2 regions of the Clostridium isatidis genome follow, and region 1 is predicted to be linked to the other one. Evidence: a T-box and tRNA genes for the amino acid it is inferred to sense, from the RefSeq annotation. Region 1 holds a T-box; the other holds one or more tRNA genes.
What was found. The T-box of region 1 lies ahead of ileS (isoleucine--tRNA ligase). A T-box ahead of a tRNA ligase gene usually reads a tRNA of that ligase, here a tRNA-Ile.
Positions count from the first base shown of each region.

Region 2: it has a tRNA-Ile gene. The T-box ahead of ileS (isoleucine--tRNA ligase) is inferred to sense a tRNA for this amino acid. The anticodon was not compared.

Region 1 is NZ_CP016786.1:59,490-81,649, forward strand. It holds gene BEN51_RS00270 (NCS2 family permease) at 1-329, shown strand, start outside; gene BEN51_RS00275 (SDR family NAD(P)-dependent oxidoreductase) at 501-1,292, shown strand; gene BEN51_RS00280 (ABC transporter permease) at 1,392-2,573, opposite strand; gene BEN51_RS00285 (ABC transporter ATP-binding protein) at 2,566-3,297, opposite strand; gene BEN51_RS00290 (hypothetical protein) at 3,487-3,774, shown strand; gene BEN51_RS00295 (HD-GYP domain-containing protein) at 3,871-4,953, opposite strand; gene BEN51_RS00300 (type I glutamate--ammonia ligase) at 5,159-7,054, opposite strand; gene murI (glutamate racemase) at 7,393-8,166, shown strand; gene BEN51_RS00310 (peptidylprolyl isomerase) at 8,350-8,874, shown strand; gene BEN51_RS00315 (DUF3783 domain-containing protein) at 8,890-9,258, shown strand; gene BEN51_RS00320 (helix-turn-helix domain-containing protein) at 9,260-9,943, shown strand; gene BEN51_RS00325 (S8 family peptidase) at 10,128-11,849, shown strand; gene BEN51_RS00330 (peptidoglycan-binding domain-containing protein) at 11,926-13,290, shown strand; gene BEN51_RS00335 (YkvI family membrane protein) at 13,388-14,449, opposite strand; gene mnmL (tRNA modification radical SAM protein MnmL/YtqA) at 14,631-15,554, shown strand; gene BEN51_RS00345 (2-phosphosulfolactate phosphatase family protein) at 15,696-16,418, shown strand; gene BEN51_RS00350 (hypothetical protein) at 16,728-16,910, shown strand; gene BEN51_RS00355 ((2Fe-2S)-binding protein) at 16,990-17,208, opposite strand; T-box leader at 17,530-17,768, shown strand; gene ileS (isoleucine--tRNA ligase) at 17,930-21,046, shown strand; gene BEN51_RS00365 (LacI family DNA-binding transcriptional regulator) at 21,199-22,160, shown strand, end outside.
Region 2 is NZ_CP016786.1:2,710,564-2,719,229, forward strand. It holds gene BEN51_RS12855 (SH3 domain-containing protein) at 1-394, shown strand, start outside; gene BEN51_RS12860 (CPBP family intramembrane glutamic endopeptidase) at 447-1,400, opposite strand; gene BEN51_RS12865 (competence/damage-inducible protein A) at 1,570-2,805, opposite strand; gene BEN51_RS12870 (hypothetical protein) at 2,935-3,171, opposite strand; gene fusA (elongation factor G) at 3,274-5,346, opposite strand; gene BEN51_RS12880 (VanZ family protein) at 5,618-6,070, opposite strand; gene BEN51_RS12885 (hypothetical protein) at 6,137-6,580, opposite strand; gene BEN51_RS13880 (hypothetical protein) at 6,745-6,882, opposite strand; tRNA gene BEN51_RS12890 (tRNA-Ala) at 7,045-7,120, opposite strand; tRNA gene BEN51_RS12895 (tRNA-Ile) at 7,126-7,202, opposite strand; rRNA gene rrf (5S ribosomal RNA) at 7,208-7,324, opposite strand; rRNA gene BEN51_RS12905 (23S ribosomal RNA) at 7,420-8,666, opposite strand, start outside.

The sequences.
Region 1 (22,160 bases):
CGGTATTATTCTTATTATCTTTATTCTTATCACCAATTATAGGTATGGTACCAGGAGCAGCAACAGCACCAGCATTAATCGTAGTTGGAGTTTTAATGATGGATTCTATTAAAAATATTGAATGGGGCGAATTTGAAGTTGCCGTTCCAGCTTTCCTTGTAGTAACATTTATGCCTTTCACTTTCAGCATAACAAATGGTATTGCAGCAGGATTTATAGGTTATTGTATAGTTAAAATATTTAAAAAGGAAGCAAAGGATGTTCATCCTATAATGTATATAGTTACTTTATTATTCTTATTAAACTCCTTCATTCAAGCATTAAGCTAAAAATTTATATTAACACTTAGTAAGGGCTGTATCAAGTGATTTAAAATCAATTTGATACAGCTTTTTTATTTTTAAGGATATCATTCATATTGAATAATATTTATATTTTTATAACAATATGATATATTGAAAATTAAAGTTAATTATTTAAATATAAATGGAGGATTTTTTATGGGGAAGCATGATAGTAGGAGCTGTGTATTAATAACAGGTGCTACTACAGGAATAGGATATGAATTAGCAAAACTATATGCTGAGGAGGGGTATAATTTAATATTAATAGCAAGAAATAAGGCTAAATTAGAGGAGAGAAAATATGAGCTTAATTTATTATATAATGTTAATATTCATATATTAGCTTTAGATTTAGCTCTTGATAATTCTTGCGAGGAAATAATAAATTATATAAATAGAAAAAATCTAACCGTTGATGTTTTAATAAATAATGCAGGAGTAGGTACTTTTGGATATATTGCTGAAATAGACCTAGAAGAAGAAATGAAGCTAATAGATATTAATATTAAGGCCTTAACGAAACTTACTAAATTGATTCTGCCTTCAATGATAGAAAATGGAGAAGGAGCAATATTAAATGTTGCTTCAACAGCAGCCTTTTGTGCAGGTCCAAAGATGGCTGTTTATTATGCATCTAAAGCTTATGTTCTTAATTTTACAGAGGCTCTTTATGAAGAAGTAAGGGATAGGGGAATTAAAGTAAGCTGCTTATGTCCAGGAGCAGTAAAAACAGAATTCCAAGATAGGGCAGGAATAAAGAAGAAGGAAATAGCAAAGAAAAACTTAATGTTGCCTAAGGATGTAGCAAGAATAGCTTATAGGGATTTCAATAAAGGAAAGTTAATAATAATACCTGGTTTTAAAAATAAGTTAATGGTATTTTTAAATAAACTTATGCCAAGGTCTTTATCAAGAAAGATAATTTTATTTATGAATAAGGAAAACTAAATACAGTGTGGAGTTAGGAGTTAAGAGTTTAAAAGGATAAAAGTCATACAACAAATTTGTTTGTGTATGACTTTTTGTTTTTAAGCATTTATTGCTTAATTAAGTTCTAAATATAACTTCTTCTCTAGAGAACATGAATCTAGCAAATGCAATAGAAATAAGAATATAGAATAAATGCCAGCAGACTACCATTAATATATGTTTGAAGTCATATATTCCAACAATAAATTCCTTCATTAGGCAGATAGAATTTGTGATAGGAATATTGAAAAATGCTGGATTTATTGATTTAGCATCAGCCATATATGGAATAAATGCTAGAAGCATAGAAGGCATAGTTACTGCAGCTAAATATGAATTTGCTTCTTTTGTTGATCTTGCATAAATACTTATTGAAATTTGTAGTGTTGCTAAGAATATTAAAACTAATACTCCAATTAATAGCATACCTAAGATAGAATAAAGATTAATATTTATATCTACTTCTCCTCCAAAGTTCATAAATTTACCCATTGAAAAGGCCATTACAAATACATTAGCTACTAGAGATATAAAGGCAACAACGCATAAAGCTACTATTTTACCAGTAATTATTGAGGAACGGTTGGCAGATGTAGATAATAGTGGTTCAAAAGTAAATCTTTCTTTTTCTCCAGCACCTAAATCAGCCGCCATTCCAATAGTTGAAGAAATCATTAATATAATTATTAAGGTTGGCAGCATGGACATCATCATAGAAGAAAAACTATTGGCATCTTCACCTTCATTAATTCCAGACTTAACTTCTAAAGTAAAAGGAGATAAAATTGATGTATCTAAGCCTGAATCCGCTAATCTTTGAGCAACCAAGTTATTTTTATAACCTTCAAGAATTTCATTAATCATAGATTCTGCAATCATAGACTTATTTGATTCTTCATCTATTAAAATAGTAATTTTATCGTTTTTACCTGCCATAATATTATCATCAAATTTATCAGGAATTTGAATTATAAGTTGTATATCTCCTTTTTTTAATAACTCTTGAGGAGTATCTGTTTTTACTAAATTAACAGCTGGAATAGATAATATAGCATCAGCAACGCTAGAGCTGCTATCTCCTTCAATATAAATATTTATCTCTTTTTCGGCCTCATCTTGGAGGTTATTTATAGATGATGACATAAAGCTAAACATAGCAGGATATATTATTATAGGTAAAAAGATTGTTAATATTAATGTTTTCTTATCTCTAAATATATCTAACAACTCTTTTTTTAGAATTGTTATAAAATTATTCATTTGCTTCACCTCCTATAATCTTTAAGAAGATTTCTTCAATATTATCATCATTATGTTTTTCTTTTAATTCTTCAAGGGTGCAATTTTCTAATAAGTTTCCCTTATTTATTATTACAACTCTATCGCATAATTTTTCTACTTCTTTTATGGAGTGGCTAGAGAATAAAATTGTTTTTCCTTCTTTTTTGCATTGAAGAATAAAGTCTTGAACAATTTTTGCAGCACTTACATCTAAGCCGGTTGTTGGTTCATCAAATAGCATAACAGATGGATTATGGACTATAGATCTTGCTATTGAGATTTTTTGCTTCATACCTCTTGAATATTTTCCTACAGGCTTGTCTATATATTCCTTCATTCCAAAGCTTTCTGCTAACTCATCAACCCTTTTATTAGCTTCATCTTTACTCATTCCATAAAGACTTGCAAAATATCTTATATTTTCTCTACCAGTTAATCTATCATAAAGACCTACATCACCGCCAAAAAGAATACCAATGTTTTTTCTGACATCGGCAGGTTTTTCTTTTACATTAATATCATTAACTTTAATATTACCTGATGTTATTTTAAGCATAGTAGAAATCATTCTTAGAGTAGTAGTTTTACCAGCACCATTTTCACCTAGTAGGCCAACTATTTCCCCAGGTCTTACTGAAAATGTTAGATTATTAACAACTGTTGTCTTTTTGAAGCTTTTTGTTACATTTTCTAGGGTAAGCATTATTTTCCTCCTTTATAAAGTAATAAAGTTATTATAGCACAAATTACAAAAATTAGTAATCGATGATTTAGAGAAAATATTACAATATTAAGAATAAAAAATTGTTAAAAATATAAAAAAATATTGACATAAAACATATGTTCTTATAATATAATAATATAGAACTTATGTTTGTGTGGAGGTTATTTTATGGAGAATGAGGTTTTTGTTAAATTAAATTATAAAACTATTGGTGAGTTTAAGAGTTTAATAGTAGATAGATATAATAAAAAAAGTGATGATAAAAAGTACCTAATTTGTACAGGTAAGTATGACAAAAATGGATGGACCTTCATATTCAAAGCAAATAGTATGAAAGAAGCTGAAGATTTTATAGATAGTAATTCGAGGAATATCAATAAAAAAAGATATAGTATTTTAGAAAAAGATGTACATATTCAAGATTTTGATACTGTTCAAATTCCAGCATTTATATAAAGAGTAGTTTTAAATATAATAAAAAGGAGCTTTTCATAAATAGTTTTATGTAAAAGCTTCTTTTATTTGAGTTTATTTATCATTAGTATAAAATTCTTAATAGCTAAAATTGTTTTTATAAGTTTCAGATATAACAATAGATAAATTATCTATTAAATTTATAACTTTACCTTCCATATTACTCTTATTGCTCTTTATTATTTTTACCTTTGGTCTCAAAGGAAAATTTCTTAAAGTTTCTGTGACCATCCCAATATCCCCGGTGCTTAGTTTAACAATAGTTCCATTAGGAAAAGGCACAACTACTTTAGAAAAGACTTTTACAATTTCAAAGTCAAATAGCGTACCAGCATTGCTCATTATATATTCAAGGGCATCACTTGCTGATAATGATGACATATAGTTTTGTTCAGAAGTGAGAGCATCATAAGCGTCTGAAATAGCCACTATTCTAGCTAAGTAGTTTATTTGGTTTCCAACTAAGCCTCTAGGATATCCTGACCCATCAATTCTTTCATGATGTTGAAGTATAATAGCTTTGCTGTCAATTGAAAGAAAATCTATATCTTTTAAATAATTATATCCTTTTTCACAATGCTCCTTTAAAATATCATATTCTTGTAAAGTCAGAGGGCTGTCCTTTTCTATTATATCTTTATCTATAAAGCTTTTTCCAATATCATGTAATAATGCACCGATACATAGACTTAATAAATCATTTTTAGAAAGTTTTAGCCCTATCCCTACAATTAAGGATATAATTGTTATATTAAGACTGTGATCATATATATTTGGAATTGATTTTTTTATATTTGATAGAAAATATACTAGATCATCATTTGATAGTATATTTTCTAATAATTCTTCAGCTAACAAAACAATAGTCTTTAGTGAATCGTTTTCCCTTGTAGGCATTGTATTTTTTTGAAAAACATTAAAAGTATTCTTTAATGTTTTTAGGCATTTATCACGAAGCTCATTTTTTATAATAAGCTTAATTTCAGGATTATAACTATTTTCAGTTATATATAGATAATTTATTTCGAACTTTATTAGTTTTTGAATTATGTTTTTATTAAGTTGAGCCCCACAATTTAATAAAACTCTTCCTTCAGAATCGTATAAAGTTTTTGCAAGGTATGAATTAGGTTTGACTTCTTTTAAAGGAACAAGTTTCATATTTTCACCTCTGTTACACTTTTATCTACATTATATCAATTTTTAGTAAAAAATAATATAATTTTTACTAGAAAATATATTATTGTAATAAGTATATAGAATGGTAATTAAAAATTGGAATTTATTAAATATTATTAGTTATTTTATAATAAATTAATAAAAAATAAATAGTTTATGCTCCCAAGTGAGCATAAACTATTTATTTTTATATATCTAGTAGGTTTTTTGTATAATTAAAATAAAGATTTCTTAATTTAATCATTTTATCTTCAAGTTCAATAAATAAATCAGATGCTAAAGAATAATCTTTTGATACTAGTGCATTTTTTATTCTAGAGAACAAACTCTTGCTAGTATAAGTGTCCTTCATTATATATTTTCTTAAGTTGTCTATTTCCATCCAATTTGAAACATCTAAATCTAAAGCGTCACTTCCATGTAATTTCTTAAATGATCTTATTTCGTTAGCATGATTATTAATTACTCTATGGCAAACATCAGTAGACCATCTTGCAATTATAGCTAATTTGAAACTATTAATTAGTTTTTCACTGAATACACCATCTCTTTTTAATACTTTTAGTTTTTCAGGATATTTATCAAGATTAATTAGATTTTCATAAATAGTAGCTGGTGCTTTTCCAAAATATTTTATTCTTTCATCTTCAGTATAATATTCAAATACATCTTCTTCGCTTCTATAAGCTCTGTCCTTATCTAAATAATCAGCTTTATCACCAGGTTTTTTAGATAATTCATCTAAAAGTTCTTTTGGTTCTTTATTATTTTCAAGAGCATAAATAATTCCGTCTAACATAGATAGATAAGAAACTGCCATAACTAAATAAATATTTGAGTGAGGATTTGGAGATCTAAGCTCAAATCTTGTTGCTAAAGGATTTTCTAAATCTCTTATTAATCCTATTAGTATAGTTCTATTTCTTGAAGGAATACTTGGAGATACACCAAGGGATGTAACTATACAAACTGGAGCTTCAAATCCTGGTTTTAACCTTTTTAAGGCACCATTAGTTGTAGAAATAAAAGGATTCATAATTTCATAATTCTTTAATATTCCCATTAATGCACCATAACCAATGCTGCTTAAGAAATCTTCTTTCTTTCCTTCAAATAGGTTTATTATTTTTCCATTATTTAATTTTAAACTTACACCTAGGTGAGTATGCATTCCAGAACCTGCTACATCATCAATTGGCTTAGGTTTAAAGGTAACATCAAGACCATGACGTCTGAAGGTTTCTTGAATTAAGATTTTAACAAATATTTCATTATCAGCAGCTTGCATAGCATCTGAATATTTCCAATCTATTTCAAGTTGCTCCATTATATGATTAAATTGTCCATTAACATCTAACTTAGATTTAACTCCACCAACTTCTTTATGACCCATTTCTGGTTCAAATCCGTACTTTTCCATTAAGATTAAAGCTTCTTCTAAAGCTGTTCTAACTGCACCTTTTGTTCTTGTCCAATATTGTTCTTGTAAAACTTGAGAAGTGGATAATTCTTCTATGTGAACTTCTTCATTAGGTGTTCTTACCCAAAATTCTAATTCAGTTGCAGAAGTCATTGTAATTTCTTTTATATCTTCAAATTTTATTCCGTATACTTCTAGGGTTTTCGGATTTTTTTTGAAAATATCTAGTAAGTTTTCTTTAAATGTCTTTATGGTTGATTTTAAGATATTTCTTGAATCAACAGCTACATTATTGTGAATTAAGAAAGAAGGGATTCTAAGAGTACCAATAGGTTTATTTGTATCAAGATCTATATGCTCAAAATTGTAATCAACAAACCAATTAGCTTCTAAATCAGTGACCATATCAACTTTTGCATCATTTAAAGTTGCTATACCTGGTAGTACAACTGAAGAACCATCAGTTTGTATTGCAACTCCATTTAAAAAGGAATCGATATCTTTTAAAAATAGGCTTGCTGGGATTTTTTCGTCCGTATCATTTCCAGATAAATCTATTCCTACTATAGAAACAAATTTTATTTCAGGGTGTTCTTCAAAAATTAGTTTAAGATCTTCTTTTGTGTGCTTTGATTTTGGTATTGTAAAAATTAAATCTTTCATATGATCCTCCTATAAATACGAATATTGGGTTGTTGGCATAATTGAACATTCGCGATTGTAATTATAAAGAAATTTTATTATACGGAGATTCGCATGTCAACACGATTAACAAAGTAATTAGATTATTAATAAATTTAATATAATATATTTATTTTCAAATAAAAAAGTTAGTTAAATATTTTTATTCTAAACCAAAATTAATACTTATATAGTATGTAACTAAAAAATAAAGTTATAATAATATTTTTTATATAACAATAAAGAACTAAATAAATATAGATTTATAAAGTATAAAAGTATAAAATAATTATAGAACTAAGTAAAATGGAGTGAGGTAGTTGGACGATAGAAGAAGGCCTATTGGTTTTTTTGATTCAGGAGTAGGTGGATTAAGTGTAATGAAGGAAGCTCTAAAGTTAATGCCTAATGAAGACTATATATATTTTGGAGATTCTAAAAATGCACCCTATGGTATAAGAACTGTAGATGAAGTAAGAAAGTTAACTTTTGATGCAGTTGATTTTCTATTAAGAAAGGGAGTTAAGGGTATTGTAATAGCCTGCAACACTGCAACTAGTGCAGCAGTTGAAGCTTTAAGAATGGAATATCCTAATATTCCTATAGTTGGAATAGAACCAGCTTTAAAACCAGCTGTTGAATTAAATAAAGAAGGAAGTATTTTAATTATGGCTACTTCCATGACTTTAAAGGAAAAGAAGTTTAATAATCTTATGGAAAGATATAAAGATAAAGCTAATATAATTCCTGTACCATGTCCAGGATTAGTAGAATTTATAGAAGAAGGAAATTTTGAAGGCCAAGAAGTAGAGGATTATTTACATAATAAATTAAATGAGTATAATGATATAGAAATAGCTTCAGTTGTTTTAGGATGTACTCATTATCCTTTTGTAAAAAAGACAATTTCAAAAATTCTTGGTGATAAAATTGATATTATTGATGGTGGTTATGGAACTGCAAAGGAAATACAAAGACGATTAAGAATTCAGAACTTATTAAATGATGAGGATAAAGAGGCTAATATAGAAATTATAAATTCTTCTAACAAAAAGGAAGTACTTGATTTAAGTTATAAATTACTAAATATGTAAATGATAATTTTTAGAAAGATATTATAAAATAATATATAATTTCAAATAAAAAAATTTAATAGTTGTATTTACAATTAAAATATGAACATAATATCAAGTGAAACTTACATTCAGGGAGATTTTGTTATTAATATGAATGTTGGTTGAAAATATAAAACATAGGTAGAGAGAAAGGAGATTTTTATGAAAAATCCAATTGTAACAATAAATATGGAGGATGGAGGAGTAATAAAAGCTGAATTATACCCAGAGATTGCTCCAAATACAGTAAGAAATTTTATATCCTTAATAAATAAAGGTTTTTATGATGGTTTAATATTTCATAGAGTAATTCCTGGCTTTATGATTCAGGGGGGATGCCCAGAAGGTACAGGAATGGGAGGCCCTGGATACAGTATTAAAGGTGAGTTTTCAAGAAATGGCTTTAAAAATGATTTAAAACATATTAGAGGAGTTCTTTCAATGGCAAGAACAATAATACCAGATTCTGCTGGAAGTCAATTCTTTATTATGGTTGAAGATGCACCTCATTTAGATGGACAATATGCTGCCTTTGGTAAAGTTATTGAAGGTATAGAAGTTGCAGATAAAATAGTATCAGCTAAGAGAGATTATTATGATAGACCATATGAAGATCAAAGAATGGTTAAAGTTACTGTAGACACTTTTGGTGAGAATTATGATGAGCCTGAAATAATAGAAGAATAATTTTAGGAGGGTTATATGTTAGATAATAATAAATGTATATTAGTTTATAATATACCTTTAGAAAAATTAGATTTTTTAGCAGATGAAGGATATAAACTAATAGATGTAAAAAAAGAAATGATGGAAATGACTGTTAGAGATATTTTAAAGGGATTGAGATTTGAAACTATTAATTCAAAGGAATATAATGAATCTCTTATACTTTTTAATAATTTTTTTGATGAGGAATTAAGGGATTTAATAAGAAGGATTAGAGAAAATATTAAAGGTGGAATTTTAGCAACAGTTACAGAACATTCTATAGACTGGAAGCTTAGTTATTTACTTGAACATTTAATAGAAGAAAGAGAATGGTTTTTAAAGCAACAGAAGGGAAGAGCTTAAGGTGAGTAGAGTAGGAGAAAAAATAAAGGAAGCGAGATTAAAAAGTGGATTAAGTCAAAAGCAATTAGCTAAAAAATTAGGAGTTGCAGAAAAGTTCATTAATGAAGTAGAAATTGGAAGAAGAGTTGCACCGGAAAGTCTTATAGAAAAAGCAGCGAAGATATTAAATACTGATTTTAATGATATAAGCATGAATGCTGCTGATGAGGTATTACAAGAAGAAAAGAAAAATTTGAGAGGAACAGCTGCAAAAAGAAATATTAATAAAAATAATGAATTAGATCAAGTTTGGACTAATGCCTTTTCATCGGTATTAAAAAATGTACCAATCTACGATTATTCTCTTTCAAGTAATAAGGGATTTAAAGAAATGCCTATACATTCTAACAAAATAGAAGGTTTTGCTCAAGATAAGGTTATTTACCTAGAAATTGAGAATGATGAAATGTCTGGATTTAGAATGTTAAAGGGAGATTTAGCATTTGCTTATCTAACAAAGGAAATAGTAAATAACGGTATATTTTTAGTCGATTATAAGGGGAAAAGAGCCATAAGACAAATTAAGGCGTTAGGAAATTCAAAATTATTAATTGTAAGCAATGGTGGAAGTTTATTAACAGAAACTGTTGAACAAAAAGAAATAGATATTATTGCTAAACTAGTAAGGTTAGAAATAAAACTTTAAAATAAAAAGTAAAAGCTAATATGTAAAATATAATGATTGAAGACGAAGTTTTCCATGTATAAACATGAAGAGATTTCGTCTTTATTTTTATTCTATAGTTTTAAAATGTTTATCACTTTTTTTTTGAATTACATATATTAATATTAATGAATAATGATGAAGGTAGGGCGATAAAGTGGAAAATATGGGGATAAATCATGTAGGTTCTGGATTAAGTCTTCTTCAAAATCTTCCAGCTAGTATTTCAGGTAAATTAGGGATTAGTTTTGCTCCAAGTTTACTTGAAGGAAATAGAATAGAAGTTATAATTTTAACCTCTAGTAATGAAGCAGAAATGCAGGAAATTGTATCAGGATTAGGAGGAACATATGAGGATTTAGGATATGGTTTTGGTATAGTAAATATACCAATTAATAGCTTAATTGCCTTATCTAATGTGCCGACAATTAGATATATCGAACTGCCCAAAAATTTATTTACAACTGATGCACAAAGTAATAGAGCTTCTTGCATTATTCAAGCAAGGGATAGATTTGATTTAGAAGGAGAAGGAGTTTTAATAGGATTTATTGATACTGGAATAGATTATACTCATCCTGGATTTATGAATGAAGATGGAACAACTAGGATTGATTATATATATGATTTGAGTTTAGGTGGAGCTGTATATGATAGAGAGCAAATAAATTTAGCACTTCAAAGTCAAGATCCATTTTCAGTTGTACCTTCATTTGATCAAACAGGGCATGGAACCCATGTAGCAGGGATTGCCTGTGCTGGAGGAAGAATAAGTGAACAATATTATGGAGTAGCACCAAGAAGTTCTATAGCTATGGTTAAATCTACAAGGGGACAATATGCTCTTAGTACTAATATAATGAAAGGATTAAAATTTCTTGTAGATAAGTCAAAGGAACTTAATAAGCCTCTTGTTGTAAACATAAGTTTAAGTACTAATGATGGAGCACATAATGGCAAAAGTCTTTTAGAACAATATATATCAACAGTAGCAACATTAGAGAGAATTACTATTGTAATTGCAGCAGGTAATGAAGGAGATGCAGCCCATCATATTGGAGGAGAACTTCAACCACAGCAAACAATATTTTTAAATGTAGCTGGTGATGAGAGAGCAATAGTATTTAATTTATATAAACCTATTTTAGCAAATCTAAGTATTAGAATAATAACTCCTACAGGACTTAATAGCGGAGATATAATAGTGAGAGAAGGCTATAGTGAGGGGATTATAGGAAGAGATAGATACCAGATTTATTATACAGGACCTAAGCCCTTTGATTTATTAGGTGAAATATCAATTGCAATAACAACAAATGCTCAATTTTTATCTGCAGGTCAGTGGGGTATTAGAATTAATTTGCTAAATCAATACACTGGAGTTTTTGATATATGGCTGCCAATATCTGAGGGGTTAAATACTAGAACTAGATTTTTACAGCCAACTGTATTAAATACTTTAGGAATACCCGCGACAGTAGAAAATGTTATAGCTGTTGGAAGTTACAATTATATAACTAATAATATATCATCCTTTAGTGGAAGAGGTCGTCCAGCTATGTTTCAATTAATAAGACCTGATCTTGTTGCTCCAGGAGAAAATATTTCTTCTCTTGCACCAAATAAGTCTTTTGATACTAAGACTGGAACATCCATGGCAGCTCCTAATATAGCTGGAATAGCAGCACTGATGATGGAATGGGGGATTATTAAAGGAAATGATCCATTTTTATATGGTGAGAGATTAAAATATTATTTGGTTGTTTCTGCCAATAGACCAAGAACAGATATAAGATATCCTGATCCAAGTTGGGGATATGGGGAAGTTTGTTTGTTTGCGGCTATAGAGAATATTATTAATACTTTAGGCGTCAGAAAATCTAGGTAATAAACTATTAAAATTAGAACCTAATATTGCATATAGGAATATAATAATTAAAGAAAAAATAAAAAAGGAGTAAAAAATGGCTGCAAAAGGCAGATTAAAAATTCAGACCTTTGTAGGAGATAGTTATATACCTATAGACAATGCTACTATAACAATAAGACCTTCTTTTGGAAGTGGAACCCAGAGACAAGATATAGTTATTTCAACTAATTCAATGGGAGAAACAGAAGAAGTAGAACTTGATGCACCACCTCTTGAGTATTCACAGGCTCCTTTGGGACAAGTTCCTTATAGTATGTATGATATAAGGATAGACAGGGAAGGCTTCGAAAGTATAATAATAAATAGATGTCAGGTATTTCCAGACCAAACTGCAATACAACCAGCTAACATGATAGAAGTTTCTCCATTAATAGATATCAATAGAAATAGATTTTTTGAAAGAGCAGAAATTATTAATATTGGTCCAAATGTATTAAATGGTAATTATCCTCCTAAAATTCCAGAAGAAGAGGAAAAGCCACTCCCAGAACCAACTTCAGGGGTTGTATTACCAGAACCAGTTATACCTGAATTTATAGTAGTACATGCAGGGGGACCTAATAATCTAAATGCACCTAATTATAGAGTTCGTTATAAGGATTATATAAAGAATGTGGCATCTTGTGAAATATATTCAACTTGGCCAGAAAATACAATAAGAGCTAATGTATATGCTATAATATCTTTTACCCTTAATAGAATTTTCACTGAATGGTATAGAGGCAAGGGAAAAAATTTTCAAATAACAAATTCAACTGCTTATGATCATGCTTTTATATATGGTAGAAATTATTTTGATAGCATAAGTAAAGTAGTTGATGATATTTTTGCCACATATATCAGAAGATTTAATAGCAAGCAGCCTCTTTTAGCTCAATATTGTGATGGGCAGAATGTACAATGTCCAGGTTGGATGACTCAATGGGGAAGCAAATACTTAGGAGATCAGGGAAGGACGCCATATGAAATATTAACAAACTTTTATGGAAATAATATTGAATTAATCAGAGCTGATGAGGTTCAAGGAATACCAGAATCCTATCCGGGATTTGAGTTAACTATTGGATCTTCAGGGCCACCAGTTAGAACTATTCAAGAACAATTAAATAGAATCGCTGATAATTATCCTTTAATACCAAAAGTGGCAGTAGATGGTCAGTTTGGAGAAAATACTGCTGAAGCAGTTAGAGTTTTCCAGGGCGTTTTTAACTTGCCTAGAACTGGGGTTGTAGATTATGCTACTTGGTATGAAATTTCTAATATATATGTTGGAGTAACTAGAATAGCTGAACTTAGGGGAAATAAAAAAACTATAGATAGAATATTTATTCCTCCAAGATCTTTTGATAATTTATACGATCCTAATGTGCCTAAATTTAGATATAAAGATGAAATTTAACTAGTTAGTAGTTAGTAGTTAGGAGTTAGTAGTTAGTAGTTAGTAGTTAGGAGTGTGGAGTTATACTCTGCACTACTAACTACATGCTGTTTATTGTTTAATCATTTATTGTTTTTCTATTTTTTATATAAAAAATTATAGTTTGACTAATAAAAATAAGGCATAGTGCGCCAAAGATAGGATATAGTGTTTTTATTAGATTAGAAAATCCTAAGGTTGATATAGGAAATGCAATAAATATTACTAAAAATATTGCATTTTTAAATTTAATTTTAAATACTTTATTTAAAGTTTTACTTATTGAATAAACATCTGAAATTTCAGTTGAGAACATTTCTAATAATATTACTGTAAGAAGCAAGGCTTGGATTATTGTTCCAAATCTCTGAGCTACTAATAATAGAGGTATTTCATATTCATAGATATAGGGTTGATTGACCATTAACAAAAGATTAATGATAAAACTTAATACTGCTAATCCAATAGCTCCTAATGTTACACCTATAATCATGGTTTTAGGTTTTTTTATTTGATTGCTTAAAGGAACTATTACACCACAAGAAGAAGTTGCATTAAAAGCTGAATATAGAAGAGTTGATAGGACTATACCTGTTTTTCTTGGCTCAAATTTATTTATAAAGTCAACAGAAAATATGTCTTTACAAAATAAAAAATATAAAACAGTGATTAATGTTATAGTGAAAATAAGTATAGGAACAATAAAGGAGTTAACTTCTATTAAACCATTTGTATCCCTTAATAAAAAGAAAATAGCAACGGTCATCATTATTAAAGAGCCAATAAGTTTTGGAATACCAAAAAATTGATTAAGTAAAGCACCACTCCCAGCTAAAATGATTGAGGCACTAGATAACATAAATAAAGTTGTAATTACACTAGTTAATTTTCCTAATATGTTGGGACTAACAATACTCATTAGTTCAGCGTAAGAATTTAAATTATACTTAATACTTATTTTAGAAGCAATTATAGCTATAATTATATAAAAGAAACCGCAAAAAATAATACCTATAAAACTAGATAAACCATAAGATGTAAAAAAGTTTAATATTTCTTGGCCAGAAGCTAAACCAGCACCAACTATTGTTCCAATAAAAACAAAAGCTATTTGAAAAATCTTTGATAAATCTTCCTTCATTTAACATCCCCCTAAAGCCTGTATATTAACAAATATATATTCTTAACAGAGTTTTTATTCTACAAAATAGAAAACTTACATGGAAAATTTTGCTTTGTCCAAAAGTTTTAATATATTTTAGATATGTAGTAAAATAAAAGGTACAAACTATAATTTGTACTTATACTTTATGGAGGAAAATATGAAAGAATGGAATGGTAAGAGATATCATAGTTTTAACTATTATCTTAGAAATAAATTTAATGAAAAAGTATATAAAATAGCTTTAGATGGAGGTTTTACTTGTCCGAATAGAGATGGAAAAGTTGGAGTAGGAGGATGTACTTTCTGCAGTGCTAGGGGATCTGGAGATTTTGCTGGGAGTAGAAGGTTAGAGATAACAAGTCAGTTTGAAGATAGAAGAAAAATGATGGAAAAGAAGTGGCATAGTCAGAAGTTAATTGCTTATTTCCAAGCTTATACTAATACATATGCTCCAGTAGATGTTCTTAGAAAAAAGTATTATGAGGCGTTAAATCAAGAGAATGTTGTAGCTATGTCTATAGCAACAAGACCAGATTGCATTGATGATGATGTATTGGATTTATTATCAGAAATAAATGAAAAAACCTATCTTATAGTTGAACTTGGGCTGCAAACAGTAAATGATGAAGTTGCAAGAAGCTTTAATAGAGGTTATGATTTTGAGGTTTTTGATAATACTCTAAAAAGATTATTAGATAGAAATATTGAAGTTGTAGTACATTCTATTTTTGGTCTTCCAGGTGAAACCGAAGAAGATATGATGAAGACTGTAGATTACATTGCTCATTCTGGTGCAAAGGGAATAAAATTTCACTTGCTTCATTTGATGGAAAAAACAAAAATGGCAGAGCAATATAGAAGAGGAGAATTTAAACTGCTAGAACAAGATGAATACATAGATTTAGTTTGTAAGGCAATAGCAAGAATACCAGAAGATATGGTAGTACATAGATTGACAGGAGATGCACCTAGGGAATTATTAATTGGACCTATGTGGAGCTTAAAAAAATGGGAAGTGTTAAATGCAATAGATAAGGCTTTAGTGGATAATGATATATGGCAAGGAAAAAACTTTAAGTAGTTTACATTGCACAGTATGTAGTCACAGTTTTGGATGAAACTACTAGGCAGTTTCTATAACTTATGCTATTTTAAATGTTTTGCATTGGTAATAACAATTAGAAAATAGCTGTGAATTCTGAACTGAGAGAAGGGGAGTTATGTGAATATAGATGTTATTATATCAGCAAATCATATTAACGAAGAATATTTGAAGAATAAGATTGTAGTTGTAATAGATATGTTAAGAGCTACATCAGTTATAGCAACAGCTATAAATAATGGAGCTAAAGAGGTTATACCAATATTAACGGTAGAAGAGGCTCTTAAGAAAAAGGAAGAACTTAAAGCCAATGGAATTGAAGCATTACTTGGTGGAGAGAGAAAGGCAGTAAAGATTGATGGCTTTGATTTTACTAATTCTCCATTAGAATACACAAAGGAAAAAATAGAAGGGAAGACAATTATCTTAACAACTACCAATGGTACAAGAGCAATAAATTTAAGTAAAAAGGCAAAAAAGATACTAATTGCTTCAATGCTAAATGCTAGAGCTGTTGTAGATGCATTAAAAAATGAAAAAGAAGATATAATATTTATAAATGCAGGAACCAACGGTGAATTTTCTATGGATGATTACATTTGCTCTGGCTATATGATAAGCTTACTTTGCAGAGAAACTTGCTGTAATTTATCAGATATTTCAAAGACAGCTAAAATAATATATGAAAATAATATTAATATTATAGATTTTATAAAAGAAGCAAAACATTATAATATATTAAAAAGTCTTAATTTAGAAAATGATTTATATTATTGTATAAAAAAGGACATAATAAAAATAGTTCCTTATTTTAATAAATATAAAAATTCTATTGAAAAATAAATTAATAAAAAAGAATAAAATATTAAAGATTTTTGTTGACAAATATAATAAAAACATTTAATATTAAAATACAATGATAATCAATATCAATTAGAGGATTCGTTATTATTAAAAGTCCACAATTTTAATAATACACATATAAACATACTCCTATAAAATAAGAATTTATTTCACTAAAAGGTAACTAGTATTTAAGGGCTAGTTACCTTTTAGTTTTTTATTTAAATTGTCCATTAATAAATTAATTTACATAAAGCTAATGTAATATAAATATAATATAGTAAGACTTATATAGAAAGGAGAAATTATATGATATTTAAGGCTATTTTATTACCAACCCCTAGAAGAGTAAGAAAATACATAGAATCAATTATTGATGAACTTAATACTGAAGTTATTTATGCAAAGGATAATATTAAAAAAGAAGAAAATAATGTTAAAGTCCCTGATAACAATGTAAAAAATTATGGAATAAGCTTTAGAATTTATTAAATAAAAAAACCACCTGAATATTTCAGGTGGTTTAGGGGAGATATAATCTATATAGCTAATATAGTTTGGGGGAACTATATTAGCTGTTTTTTAGATGTTCATCTATTAAAGCTTCAATTTTCGGAATACATCTGTATCCTTTGCAGCCACCAGTACAAGCTCCAGTTGCTTTAGAAACTTCACTAACAGTGGATGCTCCGGCTTTAATGGCATCTTTAATTTTGGATCTTGGTATAGCCTTGCAAATACAAACCTTTGTAATTTTGTCAAGGACTTGTTCCTTTAATTCATTTTCCATTTAGTTTTCCTCCTAAGATTTAAAAACTTACTAAGGAAAATAAAGGGGATAAAAAACAAATTTAATGTTTATTTTTTATAATTAAATTATACAATTATTAATAATAAAAGTCAATAGTAATTAATAAAAATTATTAGTTAATATTAGCAAAGGGATTTTATTTCTAGTATAATAAAATTATTAATTAAAAATTTATTAATTAAAAATTTATTAATTATAAAATTATTATTAGAGAAATTTATAAAAATATTCTTAAATATGGACTTTAATCTTATTTTGCTTTATAATAATAGACAAATATTGTTTAGATTTTAAATAAGATTAAAGACTATGAATAGGAAAAGTATTTAGCTGTATACTTTAAGAGAGTGATTGGTTGGTGTAAAATCACAGTTAAGGCTAAAGAAAATCACCTAGGAGTCTGAGGCTGAAAGAGTTTTCGATTAAGCTTATCACGTTATTCCGCGTTAAGGAATAGAGTATTATTGTACTCGAAACTAAAGTTTTTAATTTAAAAACTTATATCCCTTGGGTGGTATACGCGATTCTTCGTCCTTTAGGCGAAGATTTTTTTATTTTAAATATATTAACAATATAACTTAAATGTTGACAGTATAACTTTCTAAGACTGAATAATTAAGTTTCTATGGTTAATAATGAAAAATATAACCAAATGAAAATGAGCAGAGTAATATTATATCTAATGGAAGGGAGCTTAAAAATGTATAAAAAGGTTGAATTATCAAAAGGCTTTGTAGGCATGGAAAATGACGTGGCAAAGCTTTGGGAAGAAAAAGACATTATAAAAAAGAATCTTAATGCAAATCAAGATGGAGAGTATTTTACTTTCTATGATGGACCTCCAACAGCAAATGGAAAACCTCATGTTGGTCACATTATAACAAGAGTAATTAAAGATACTATCCCTAGATATAAAGTAATGAAGGGATATAAGGTTACAAGAAAAGCAGGTTGGGATACTCATGGTCTTCCTGTTGAGCTTGAAATAGAAAAGAAATTAGGTATATCTGGAAAAGAGCAAATTGAAAATTATGGAGTAGAAAAGTTTATCCACGAATGTAAAGAGTCTGTATTTACTTATGTTAGTATGTGGGAAAAAATGACTAAGCAAATAGGCTATTGGGTAGATATGGATAATCCTTATGTTACATATCATAACTCATATATTGAATCTGAATGGTGGGCTTTAAAGACAATGTGGGAAAAAGGTCTTTTATATAAGGGACATAAGGTTATGCCATATTGCCCAAGATGTGGAACTGCTCTTTCTTCTCATGAAGTTTCACAAGGTTATAAGGATGTAAAGGACTTAACTGCTATAGCTAAATTTAAGGTTGAAGGTGAAAATAATAAATATATATTAGCATGGACAACAACTCCTTGGACATTACCTTCAAACTTAGCTTTATGTGTAAATAAGGCTTATGACTATATAGAAGCTAAAGTTCAGGATTCTGATGAAGTATATATATTAGCAAAAGAATTAGCTCCAAGAGTATTAGGAGAAGAATATGAAGTAATTAAAGAGTTTAAGGGTTCTGAATTATTAGGACTTAAATATGAAAGATTATTACCATTTGGAAAGGTTGAAGGAAAAGCTTTTGAAGTTATACATGGAGATTATGTAACTTTAACAGATGGTACAGGAATAGTTCATATAGCTCCTGCTTATGGAGAAGACGATAGCTTTGTTGCTAAGAAAAATGGAATAACTTTTATAAATTTAGTTGATGCCAGTGGTAACTTCATAGATGAAGTAACTCCATGGGCTGGAAAGTTTGTTAAAAAGTGCGACGATGATATAGTTAAATACTTAGATAAGGAAAATAAATTATTTAAAGCTGAAAAGCATACTCACTCATACCCTCATTGTTGGAGATGTGACACACCACTTCTTTACTATCCAAAAGAAAGCTGGTTTGTTGCAATGACTAAGCTTAGAGATAATTTATTAAGAAATAATAACAAAATAAATTGGTATCCAGATAACATAAGAACAGGTAGATTTGGTAAGTTCTTAGAAAATGTTATTGACTGGGGTATTTCAAGAGATAGATACTGGGGAACACCACTTCCAATTTGGGAATGTGAATGTGGACACAGAGAATGTATTGGAAGTATAGCAGAGCTTAAGGAAAAGGGTAATAATGTTCCTGATGATATAGAACTTCATAAGCCATATATTGATAAGGTTCATTTAGATTGTCCAAAGTGTGGAAAGAAAATGAATAGAACTCATGAAGTTATAGACTGCTGGTTTGATTCAGGATCAATGCCTTTCGCTCAGTTACACTATCCATTTGAAAATAAGGAAGAATTTGAAAAGAGATTCCCGGCACAATTTATATCAGAAGCAGTTGATCAAACAAGAGGATGGTTCTATACTTTATTAGCTATCTCAACAGCTTTATTTGATACTAATTCCTTTGAAAACTGTATAGTTTTAGGTCACGTGTTAGATAAAAAGGGATTAAAGATGTCAAAATCAAAGGGAAATGTTGTAGATCCATTTGAAGTATTAGATTCTCAAGGAGCAGATGCTACTAGATGGCATTTCTACACTGCAAGTGCACCATGGCTTCCAACAAGATTCTCAATAGATGATGTTGCTGAAGCTCAAAGAAAATTCTTAAGTACTTTATGGAATGTTTATTCCTTCTACGTTTTATATGCAGACTTAGATAAGTTTAATCCATTAGATTATAAAGATTTTAAATCAGAAAATGTAATGGATAAGTGGATATTATCAAAGTTAAATACATTAATTAAAACTGTTGAAAAGGACTTAGATGAATATCAAATAACACCAGCAGCTCTTGCTATTGAGAAATTTACTGATGAATTATCTAACTGGTATGTAAGAAGAAATAGGTCAAGATTCTGGTCATCAGAATTAACAGAAGAAAAAATAGGTGCTTATGTTACTCTATATAGAGTTTTAACTACTTTAGTAAGGGTTATAGCTCCATTTGTACCATTTATCTCTGAAGAAATTTATCAAAACTTAGTTGTTAATTTAGATAAGAATGCTATTGAAAGTGTACATTTATGTTCATGGCCAAAAGCAAATGAAAAAGAAATAGATAAAAATCTAGAAAAAGAAATGGATTTAGCCTATACAATAGTTCAACTTGGTAGAAGTGCAAGAAATGGTGCCAATATTAAAAATAGACAGCCACTTTCAAAAATGCAGATTTCAACAAATTCTCTACCTAAATATTATGGAGATATAATAAAAGATGAGCTTAATATTAAAGAAGTTGAATTTGGAGCCGACTTATCGGAACATGTTAACTTTGAAGTAAAACCTAATTTACCTGTATTAGGAAAGGCATATGGTAAGTTAATTCCTGGAATTAGAAAAGAAATATCTTCAAGAAATCAAATGGAATTAGCCCAAAAGATTAACAATGGAGGAATTGAAACTATCGTAGTTAATGATGTAGAAATAGTTTTAGATAAGGACAATTTACTAGTAACAATGCAAGGTAAGGAAGGTTATGCTTTTGCAGGCGAAGGTACTATAGGAGTTGTTCTTGATACAAATATTACTCCTGAATTAAGAGAAGAAGGACATTTAAGAGAAATAATTTCAAAAATTCAAAACATGAGAAAAGAAAGTGGATTTGAAGTTGCAGATAAAATAAAATTATATGTTGCTAATAATGATATGTTAATAGATATCATTAATAGAAATAGAGAATTTATAGAAAAAGAAACTTTAACAGAAGAAGTGCTTGTAAATGTTGAAGCTGATTACAAAGAAGTTAATGTAAATGGTGAAAGTTTAAATATGACAGTTAAAGTTATTAAATAATTATTAAAGGGGCCGTCTTAGACAGCCCTTTTAATATGCAAAATATTAAAAATTTTTGTATAAAAATGAGAATATTGTAATAGCTATTTACAAATAGTATAATTATACTTAAAATGTAATAAAGAAATTGAATAAAATGGAGTGATGAAAGTATGGCTACTTCGATAAAGGATGTTGCTAAAGAAGCGGGTGTTTCCATTGCTACTGTTTCTAGAGTCTTAAATGACATAGACGTTGTAAACGAAGATACTAAAAAGAAAGTATTAGATGCAATAAACAAACTTGGATATAGACCTAATATAGTAGCAAGAAGTCTTAAAACTCAAAGGACAAAGACCATAGGTATACTTGTTCCAGATATTTCTAGTGGTTTCTATCCTGAAATCGTTAGAGGCGCTGAAGATGTTTCTAATATTTACGATTATAATGTAATATTGTGTAATTCAGACTTTGATGATGAAAAGGAAAAGGAATACTTAAGAGTACTTAGAGAAAAAATGGTTGATGGAGTTATTTATATGAGTTCTTCCTTACAACCAGAGATATTAGACTTAATTAATGAGCTAAATATAAAAACTGTTCTAGTTGAAACAAAGGATAAAGAAGAGAGACTACCAAGCGTAACAATAGATAATATAAAGGCTTCAGAAGAAATTACAAACTATCTTATAAATAAAGGTAGAAGAAAGATTGCTTTTGTTGGAGCTAAGAAGGAAAGTTTAAATGCTTGGGTAGATAGATTTATTGGTTATGAAAAGGCTTTAAAAGATAATGGATTAGAGCTTGATGAAGACCTTATATTTACAAAAGGATTAAAAGTAAAATCAGGTTATGATGCTGTTGAACATTTTGAAAATAGCAAAAAGCCTTATGATGCAGTAGTATGTGCGTCAGATGAATTAGCTGTTGGAGTAATAAATGCCTTAAGGGAAAGAGGTAAAAAGGTCCCTGAAGAGGTAAGTGTTGTTGGCTTTAATAACAATGAGATAGCAGAACTTTTCTATCCTAAAATAACAACAATTAAGCAACCAAGTTATGATATGGGATCTGTTGCTATGAGAATGTTAATAAAATTATTAAATAAAAAAGGCTTAGAACAATCACAATTTGTACT
Region 2 (8,666 bases), 230 kb from region 1:
AGCATGTTTTACAGCATTCTCATATTTTTATTTTAATAAAAAGATATATACTCTTAGAAAGCAATTACTTCTAACCACAAAACAATATAATACTATTAAAAGTAAATACTTTTCTTCTAAGAATAATAATATAGTTTCAATAAAGTATTATATTCCAACTTATAAAACAGGAGTTATTTCAAATGATTCTTATTTACATATTGCTCCTACTAACACATCACAAATTATAAGAAAAATTTCTTCTAACACTCAAGTTTCTATCTTAGACTCCTCTGAAGTAAATAATGAAATTTGGTACTATATTAATCTTCCAACTAATAGTAACATTAATTGCAGGGGATGGGTAAAAGCAAAACATTTTAAAATATTCTCTGAAGAATTATATAGTAAATAAAAGTATATATACTTCACTTAAAACTGTGAAGATATATACTTTTTTGTTTAATTTAAATAATTTTAGCCATAACAAGAATATATATTATTATGGATAAAATAAAAGGAATATTTAATATTCTATCTTTTTCAATAGTATCATCTACAGTTCTAAAGCCATAATTTAACTCTATAATCTTATCTCCATTATTTTCTTCTTCCCTGCTTATTTTTTCAAGCTTCCTAAATATATAATATACTATTACAACAAATATAGCTGCCAAAGCTCCAAACATAAATAACATAAATAGTTTTTCTGAAAGATTTAAATATTTTAATGTTAATTCTTCTGCTTCATTCACTGCTTCCATTCCTTGTAAGAATATATTGCTTAATTTAGCTAAGGTTGCAGATGTTCCATTTATAATAAAATGCATTACCATAGAGGAATATATACTATTAGTAACCCTTACAACTAAAGCAAATAAAAAACCTAATACTGCGGTATATAAAAATTGATGAGGATCTAAATGGAGAATTCCAAAAAACAATCCTGTAACAGCAGCTGCAACATACTTATTTTTATCTTCATAACCTGATAAAACTATTCCCCTAATTGTTATTTCTTCTGATATTGCTGGCAATACAGCAATAAGAGCTAAAAGTAATAAATAAGGCATAGAAGAAATTTCAGATACAAAACCTCCAACTTCATTTGTAAAAAAGAAGCTTCCTATTAAAGAAAAAAAGGACATAATAGGTTGTACTGCAAATGACAATAATATAATTAGAGAAATCTGTTTTAATCCCAGTTTGTTTAATCTTAATGTTTTCTTAAAAGAAGATTTTGTTATAACTATATAAACTATAGCTGGTATTATAAATAAGATAAAATGATTCAAAAAAAGTACTACTCTTGCATCAGTAATATTTAATAAATAATATAGTTGTCCTAAAAAAATAGGTGCTACAATTTCTAATATTAAAATTATTAAAAAATATAAATTTGCTTTAAAAACTTTTTTCACTATAAAAATACTCCTCCTAATTAATTTAATAATAAAAAATGTATAATTAATAAAATTAGTGGAGATAATTCTAATGAAGCACAATGCTTCTAAGATAGCCTCTCCCCCATTTTATTTATATACGAAAATAAGCCTCTAAATTTTAATTAGAGGCTTATTTTTCGCCTCTTTATAAATTCAAAAGTTCTTTTCTTATCATATTTAATGCATTCAATGTTGCTCTTCTTCTTACTTGTTCTCTATCTCCATTAAAATTAAATTTTTTTACTACTGTTTTTCCTTTTATATATAATCCTATATATACCAATCCAACTGGTTTTTCTTCACTTCCACCACTTGGGCCTGCTATTCCAGTTGTTGAAACTCCAATATCAGTCTTTGCAGTTTTTGCAATTCCTACGGCCATTTCTTCTGCTGTTTCCTTGCTTACTGCGCCATATTTATTTAAAGTTTCCTCTTTAACTCCAAGCCTTGATATCTTAGCTTCATTTGAATAGGTTACAACTCCCTCCATAAAAACCTCTGATATACCTGGATATGAAACTAAGCTTGCTGCAATAAGGCCACCAGTACAAGATTCAGCACTTGCTATACTCATTTGTTTAGCACAAAGCATATTTGCAACTACCTTTTCTAATGAATCTTCATCTTCTCCATATATATATTCTCCTAGAATACTCTTTATTTCTTCATATACAGGCCTTATTAATTTATTACATTCCTCTTCGCTATGGGCCTTTGCAGTTATCCTTAAAATAACATCTGATTCCTTAGCATAAGGAGCAACTGTTGGATTCTTTGCATTTTTAATTATATGATCAACTTTTTTTGCCATTACACTTTCGCCAATTCCAAACATTCTAATAGTTTTTGATTTTATTATATTTCCTGTAATATCCTTCAAATAATCTCTTACATATTCTTCAAATATTTTTTTCATTTCTTTTGGAGGTCCAGGCAAAATAATTAATATTCTATTATTTTCATTTATTATTATTCCTGGTGCCGTCCCATAATTATTTTTTAATACTATTGAATCCTTTGGAATATAAGCCTGTTTCTTATTAGCTTCCACAACATACTCATCATCTGTTTTCAAATATTTTTTTAACCAATCTAATGATTCTTCATGAAGCACTAATTCTTTATTAAATAATTTTGCTCCAACTTCTTTTGTAATATCATCTTGTGTTGGCCCAAGACCTCCTGTAGTAATAACAATCTCAGAATTTTTAAAAGCTTTAGAAATCCCTTCCATAATTCTTTCTTCATTATCACCAATTACACTTTGATGATAAACATCTATTCCTAAAGCTGCTAATTCCTTAGCTAAGTATTGGGCATTTGTATTTACTATATCTCCAAGAAGTATTTCTGTTCCTATTGCAATTATTTCTGCTTTCATATCTCAACCTTCCCTTTTTTTGTATTACTTTCATTTTATCACATAAAATTGTAAATATTAAAATATTTTAACTTCTTATTTTTAAAATTTAAGCTATCTAAAATAGGTTTGCCTATTCTAGATAGCTTTTTATTTAACCTTATTAGCATTAATATAGTAATTACCATTAGCATTTATACCTTGCTCTAGTATAGAAAAATTACTATCCTTAAGCATAGAAGTAATCATATTGATATCTCTTTCTTCTACACTATTTAGTGTTATAGTAAAATTATCATTTTTATCAACTATATTAATGTAATCATATATATTACTATATTCAGTAAGACCCAGTTGTCCATTGACATCCATTTTGTAATCTGGCATATTTCCACTCCTATTCTTTTCTTTAGTAAATTTTATATTTTAGCTTTTTTCTTTTTTTATTTTTTATTTTTTCTAATTATAATTTATTTTATTCACTATAATTTAATTCCTTTTTGCTTCTTCAATAATTTTTTTTGCTATATTATCTGGAACTTCTTCATATCTTAAAAATTCCGCTTTAAAGCTTCCTCTCGCTTGAGTCATAGAACTTAAATCCGTTGAGTATTTGGTTATTTCTGCCATTGGTACCTCTGCAATTATTTTTTGCAGCTTTTCATAAGGCTCCATCCCTATAACTCTTCCTCTTCTTTTATTAATATCTCCTATTACATCTCCCATATTTTCCTCTGGAATAATTACCTCTAAACTCATTATTGGTTCTAACAATACAGGTTTAGCCTGTTCCAATCCCTTTTTATACGCTATATAAGTAGCCATTTTAAAAGCCATTTCAGATGAATCTACTGTATGATATGATCCGTCCTTTAATGTGGCTTTTAATCCTATAACAGGATATCCAGCTAAAACTCCTTTTTCTATTGACTCTCTAAGTCCCTTTTCAACTGCAGGAATAAAATTTCTTGGAACAACTCCTCCAACTATACTATCTACGAACTCTAAATCAGTCTCTCCGTCATTTCTTGGTTCAAATTGTATTTTTACATCTCCATATTGCCCATGTCCACCAGACTGTTTTTTGTGTTTTCCTTGAACATATGCCATTCCCTTAATGGTTTCTCTATATGGAATTTTAGGAGCTCTCAGTATAACTTCTACTCCGTACTTATTTTTAATTTTGCTTGCTATAACCTCTAAATGAGTTTCCCCTATTCCAGATATTATTGTTTCAGCATTTTCTACATCTCTTTCAACTCTAAAAGTAGGATCTTCTTCTTGAAGTCTTTGCAATACTATTGATATCTTATCCTCGTCATTTTTAGCCAATGGTAAAATTGCCATTGAGATATTTGTTCTTGGAAAATTCATTTTATCATAAACTAATTTATAATTTACATCACATAATGTATCTCCTGTTTCTGTATATTGTAATTTAGAAACTGCTGCTATATCACCAGCTATAACCTTTTTAGTTTGTGCCTGATTTTTTCCATTCATAAAAAATATATTAGATATTTTTTCAACTTTCCCCTTATTACTATTTATTACACTAACTTCATTTGATAGTTCTCCTGTTATTACTTTAAATAAAGATATCTTTCCTACAAATGGATCAGCTATAGTTTTAAATACTAAAGCAGAAAATAGTTTTGTTTCATCAAAATTAACAAAAATTTCTTTTTCACTTTCTAATTCTTTTGCCTTTTGTGCTATTGCATATCTTGGAGAAGGAAAACAACTAACTATATCTTCTAAAAAGGATTTCATTCCTATTACCTTTAAAGAACTTCCACACATTACAGGTGCTATATCTCCACTTGCACATCCCTTTACAAGACCTGTATAAATATCTTCATTAGTCAGTTCTCCTTCTGAAAAATACTTTTCTAAATATTCCTCACTTGTTTCAGCTACAGCCTCCATAATTATATTTTTATATTCATCTATTTTATCTTTAATATCTTCAGGTGCATCAATTTCTCTGTAATTATTTTTTTCATCATATATTATAGCCTTTCCAGATATAACATTCACAATTCCCTTTAAATTCTCTTCACTTCCAATCGGAAATTGTAGTGGAACTACACTTATACCAAATTTACTTTTTAATTCCTCTAAGGTTCTTTCATAGCTTGAATTTTCTCTATCTAACTTATTTATAAAAAATGCCCTAGGCAGTTTTATTTTATTACAATAATCCCAAGCTTTTTCTGTTCCAACCTGTACTCCTGAAACGCCTGATACTACAATAGTTGCAACATCTGCTGCTCTCATTCCTTGAATTAATTCTCCAGAAAAATCAAAATATCCTGGTATATCAATTAAATTTATTTTAGTATCATTTATTTCTGTGGATTCTATTGAAACTGATATTGAAATATTTCTTCTTTTTTCTTCTGGATCAAAATCTGAAACTGTAGTTCCTTCTTCAACTTTTCCTAACCTATCTATATTTCCATTACTATATAACAAAGCCTCTACTAAGGATGTCTTTCCAACTGAACTATGTCCGATTAATCCAACATTTCGTATATTATCTACCCTATAACTCTTCATAAAATCTAATAATACCCCTAAGTATTATTTCTGCACCCACCTTTCATTATAAATTTATGATATTCTAAACATGCATTTTCTCATATCATATGTTTATAAATTTAAAATCTATAGTTATACTTAATTTTATGCTTAACTTGTACAAATAATAACGAAGAATAACATAATTCTTGAAATAAGAGCTTAATATTTATAAAATATACATTATGTATTTCAAAGGTTAAATTTTAATATATAGCAAAACAAGGAGCTCTATAAAAAGCTCCTTGTTTTATATGTTTTTCTTAAGTTTTAATTTTTTTAACGAATTTTTTATATTTATAAGTATAGATCCAAAAATTCCTCCACATGTATCAATTATTACATCTAAAAATTTCATCTCTCTTCCTGGGATAAAATATTGATGAAATTCATCAGAAATAGCATATAAAAATACAAACATAATAGAATATAATTTATTTCTTTTTTCAAAATAAATTTTGCTTAAATTATAAGAAAAGAAAAATAAAATTAAATATTCAGTAAAATGTGCTCCTTTTCTAACTACTAGTGAAGCTAACTCACCAAAATAATCATTTAATTCAATTCCTATATAATTAAAAATCATTATAACAAATTCACTTTGACTATTAGATATATCAGCTGGCTGATTAGACATATAAAAAATTAAAACCATCCATCCTAATAAAAATATCCAGCTTATAATTCTTTTACTTTTGCTCATCATTCTCTCCTTCGTATATAATCCTATAAAATAAATTATAATTATCTTTAGTAAAAATATCTATAATTAATTTTTTTCAACTATATATTTATTAATATAAGCTAAAGATTGTTCTAATAAATTTTGGCCATTTTCCAAATCTTTAATATTTCCTTCTAAATTATAAATCCTTTGTTCGAGCAACTTCATAACTTCTTTTATATCACTTAATAACTTTACTTCATAAGATACTTGTATCCCATCTGGATCTACATATATTTTTTCAGGGACCTCACCACATTTTGTACATTTATAATAAACATTACCTCTTTCTATATCTTTATAAACTTTGAATATATCATTATTACATTGACAGCAATTAGGAAGTAAAATAAATTCCTGATTACTTAAATCTATATCATATTTAGAATTGCAATGAGAGCAAACTAAACACAATCTATCTTCATTACTTTCTATTAAAAATGTATTCCCACTACAGCCTTCTTTCTCACATACAAAGGTCCTTATCATTAATATCTCCTCCTATTAAGAAACATTTAATTCTTTCTATATGTTTTAATATGCTTAATATATCTTAAATATGATAATTTTTTAAAGCTATATATGTAAAAAAGCAAAATAGAATTAATAAATAAATCTATTTTGCCTTTCTTTTTTATTCTTATAAAAATCTATTATTGTTCATTTAATTTTTTTTCTACTTCTTTTATAGCTTCATCTATTTTTGTTGTACTTTTTCCTGCTAAAACCAACTGTCTCTTTTCCAGTTTCAGTTTTATTAATTCTTGTTCTAAATTTTCCTTCTTCCCCATAACAACACTCCTCATCTAAGGGATAAGACCTTAAATCTTTTACATTGGAATATCCTATACTTTATATTATAGCTTATTTTTTAAGTTATTCATATTTAAAATTATAAACTTTTTTCAAACTTTTTCGACATAAAAAAAAAAGCCACGATATAGTCGTGGCTTTGGTGGAGGTAAAGGGATTCGAACCCTTGACCCCCTGCGTGCAAGGCAGGTGCTCTCCCAACTGAGCTATACCCCCGAATATGGTGGACCTTCAGGGACTCGAACCCCGGACCAACCGGTTATGAGCCGGTTGCTCTAACCATCTGAGCTAAAGATCCATATTACCTGGCAACGTTCTACTCTCCCACAGGGCTTCCCCTGCAGTACCATCGACGCTATAGAGCTTAACTGTCCTGTTCGGAATGGGAAGGAGTGTTTCCTCTATGCCATTGTCACCAGATCACATAAATATTATAGTGTAATATTTATGGGCTGTCAATATTTTTCAGAGAAATTGTTCTCTGAAAATTGCACATGAATATAGCCATTATTATTTTGGTCAAGCCCTCGACCTATTAGTATTAGTCAGCTAAATATGTTACCATACTTACACCTCTAACCTATCAACCTTGTGTTCTTCAAGGGGTCTTACTAGCTTATGCTATGGGAAATCTCATCTTGAGGGGGGCTTCACGCTTAGATGCTTTCAGCGTTTATCCCTTCCCGACTTAGCTACCCAGCTATGCTCTTGGCAGAACAACTGGTACACCAGAGGTCAGTCCATCCCGGTCCTCTCGTACTAAGGACAGCTCCTCTCAAATTTCCTACGCCCGCGACGGATAGGGACCGAACTGTCTCACGACGTTCTGAACCCAGCTCGCGTGCCGCTTTAATGGGCGAACAGCCCAACCCTTGGGACCTACTTCAGCCCCAGGATGCGACGAGCCGACATCGAGGTGCCAAACCTCCCCGTCGATGTGGACTCTTGGGGGAGATCAGCCTGTTATCCCCGAGGTAGCTTTTATCCGTTGAGCGATGGCCCTCCCACGAGGTACCACCGGATCACTAAGCCCGACTTTCGTCCCTGCTCCACTTGTGGGTGTCGCAGTCAGGCTCCCTTCTGCCTTTACACTCTACGAACGATTTCCGACCGTTCTGAGGGAACCTTTGGGCGCCTCCGTTACTTTTTAGGAGGCGACCGCCCCAGTCAAACTGCCCACCTAACAATGTCCTGTCACCAGCTTCATGGCGTCCAGTTAGAATCCCAATACTATCAGGGTGGTATCCCAAGGACGACTCCACTGAGGCTGACGCCCCAGTTTCCCAGTCTCCCACCTATCCTGTACAGACAATATCGAAACTCAATGCTAAGCTACAGTAAAGCTCTACGGGGTCTTTCCGTCCAATCGCGGGTAGCGAGCATCTTCACTCGCACTACAACTTCGCCGGATTTGCAGTTGAGACAGTGCCCAAGTCATTACGCCATTCGTGCGGGTCAGAACTTACCTGACAAGGAATTTCGCTACCTTAGGACCGTTATAGTTACGGCCGCCGTTTACTGGGGCTTAAGTTCACACCTTCGCTTACGCTAAGTGTTCCCCTTAACCTTCCAGCACCGGGCAGGCGTCAGCCCCTATACATCAGCTTACGCTTTAGCAGAGACCTGTGTTTTTGCTAAACAGTTGCTTGGGCCTATTCTCTGCGGCCTGCTCTCGCAGGCACCCCTTCTCGCGAACTTACGAGGTCAATTTGCCTAGTTCCTTAACTGCAATTCTTCCGATGGCCTTAGGATTCTCTCCTCA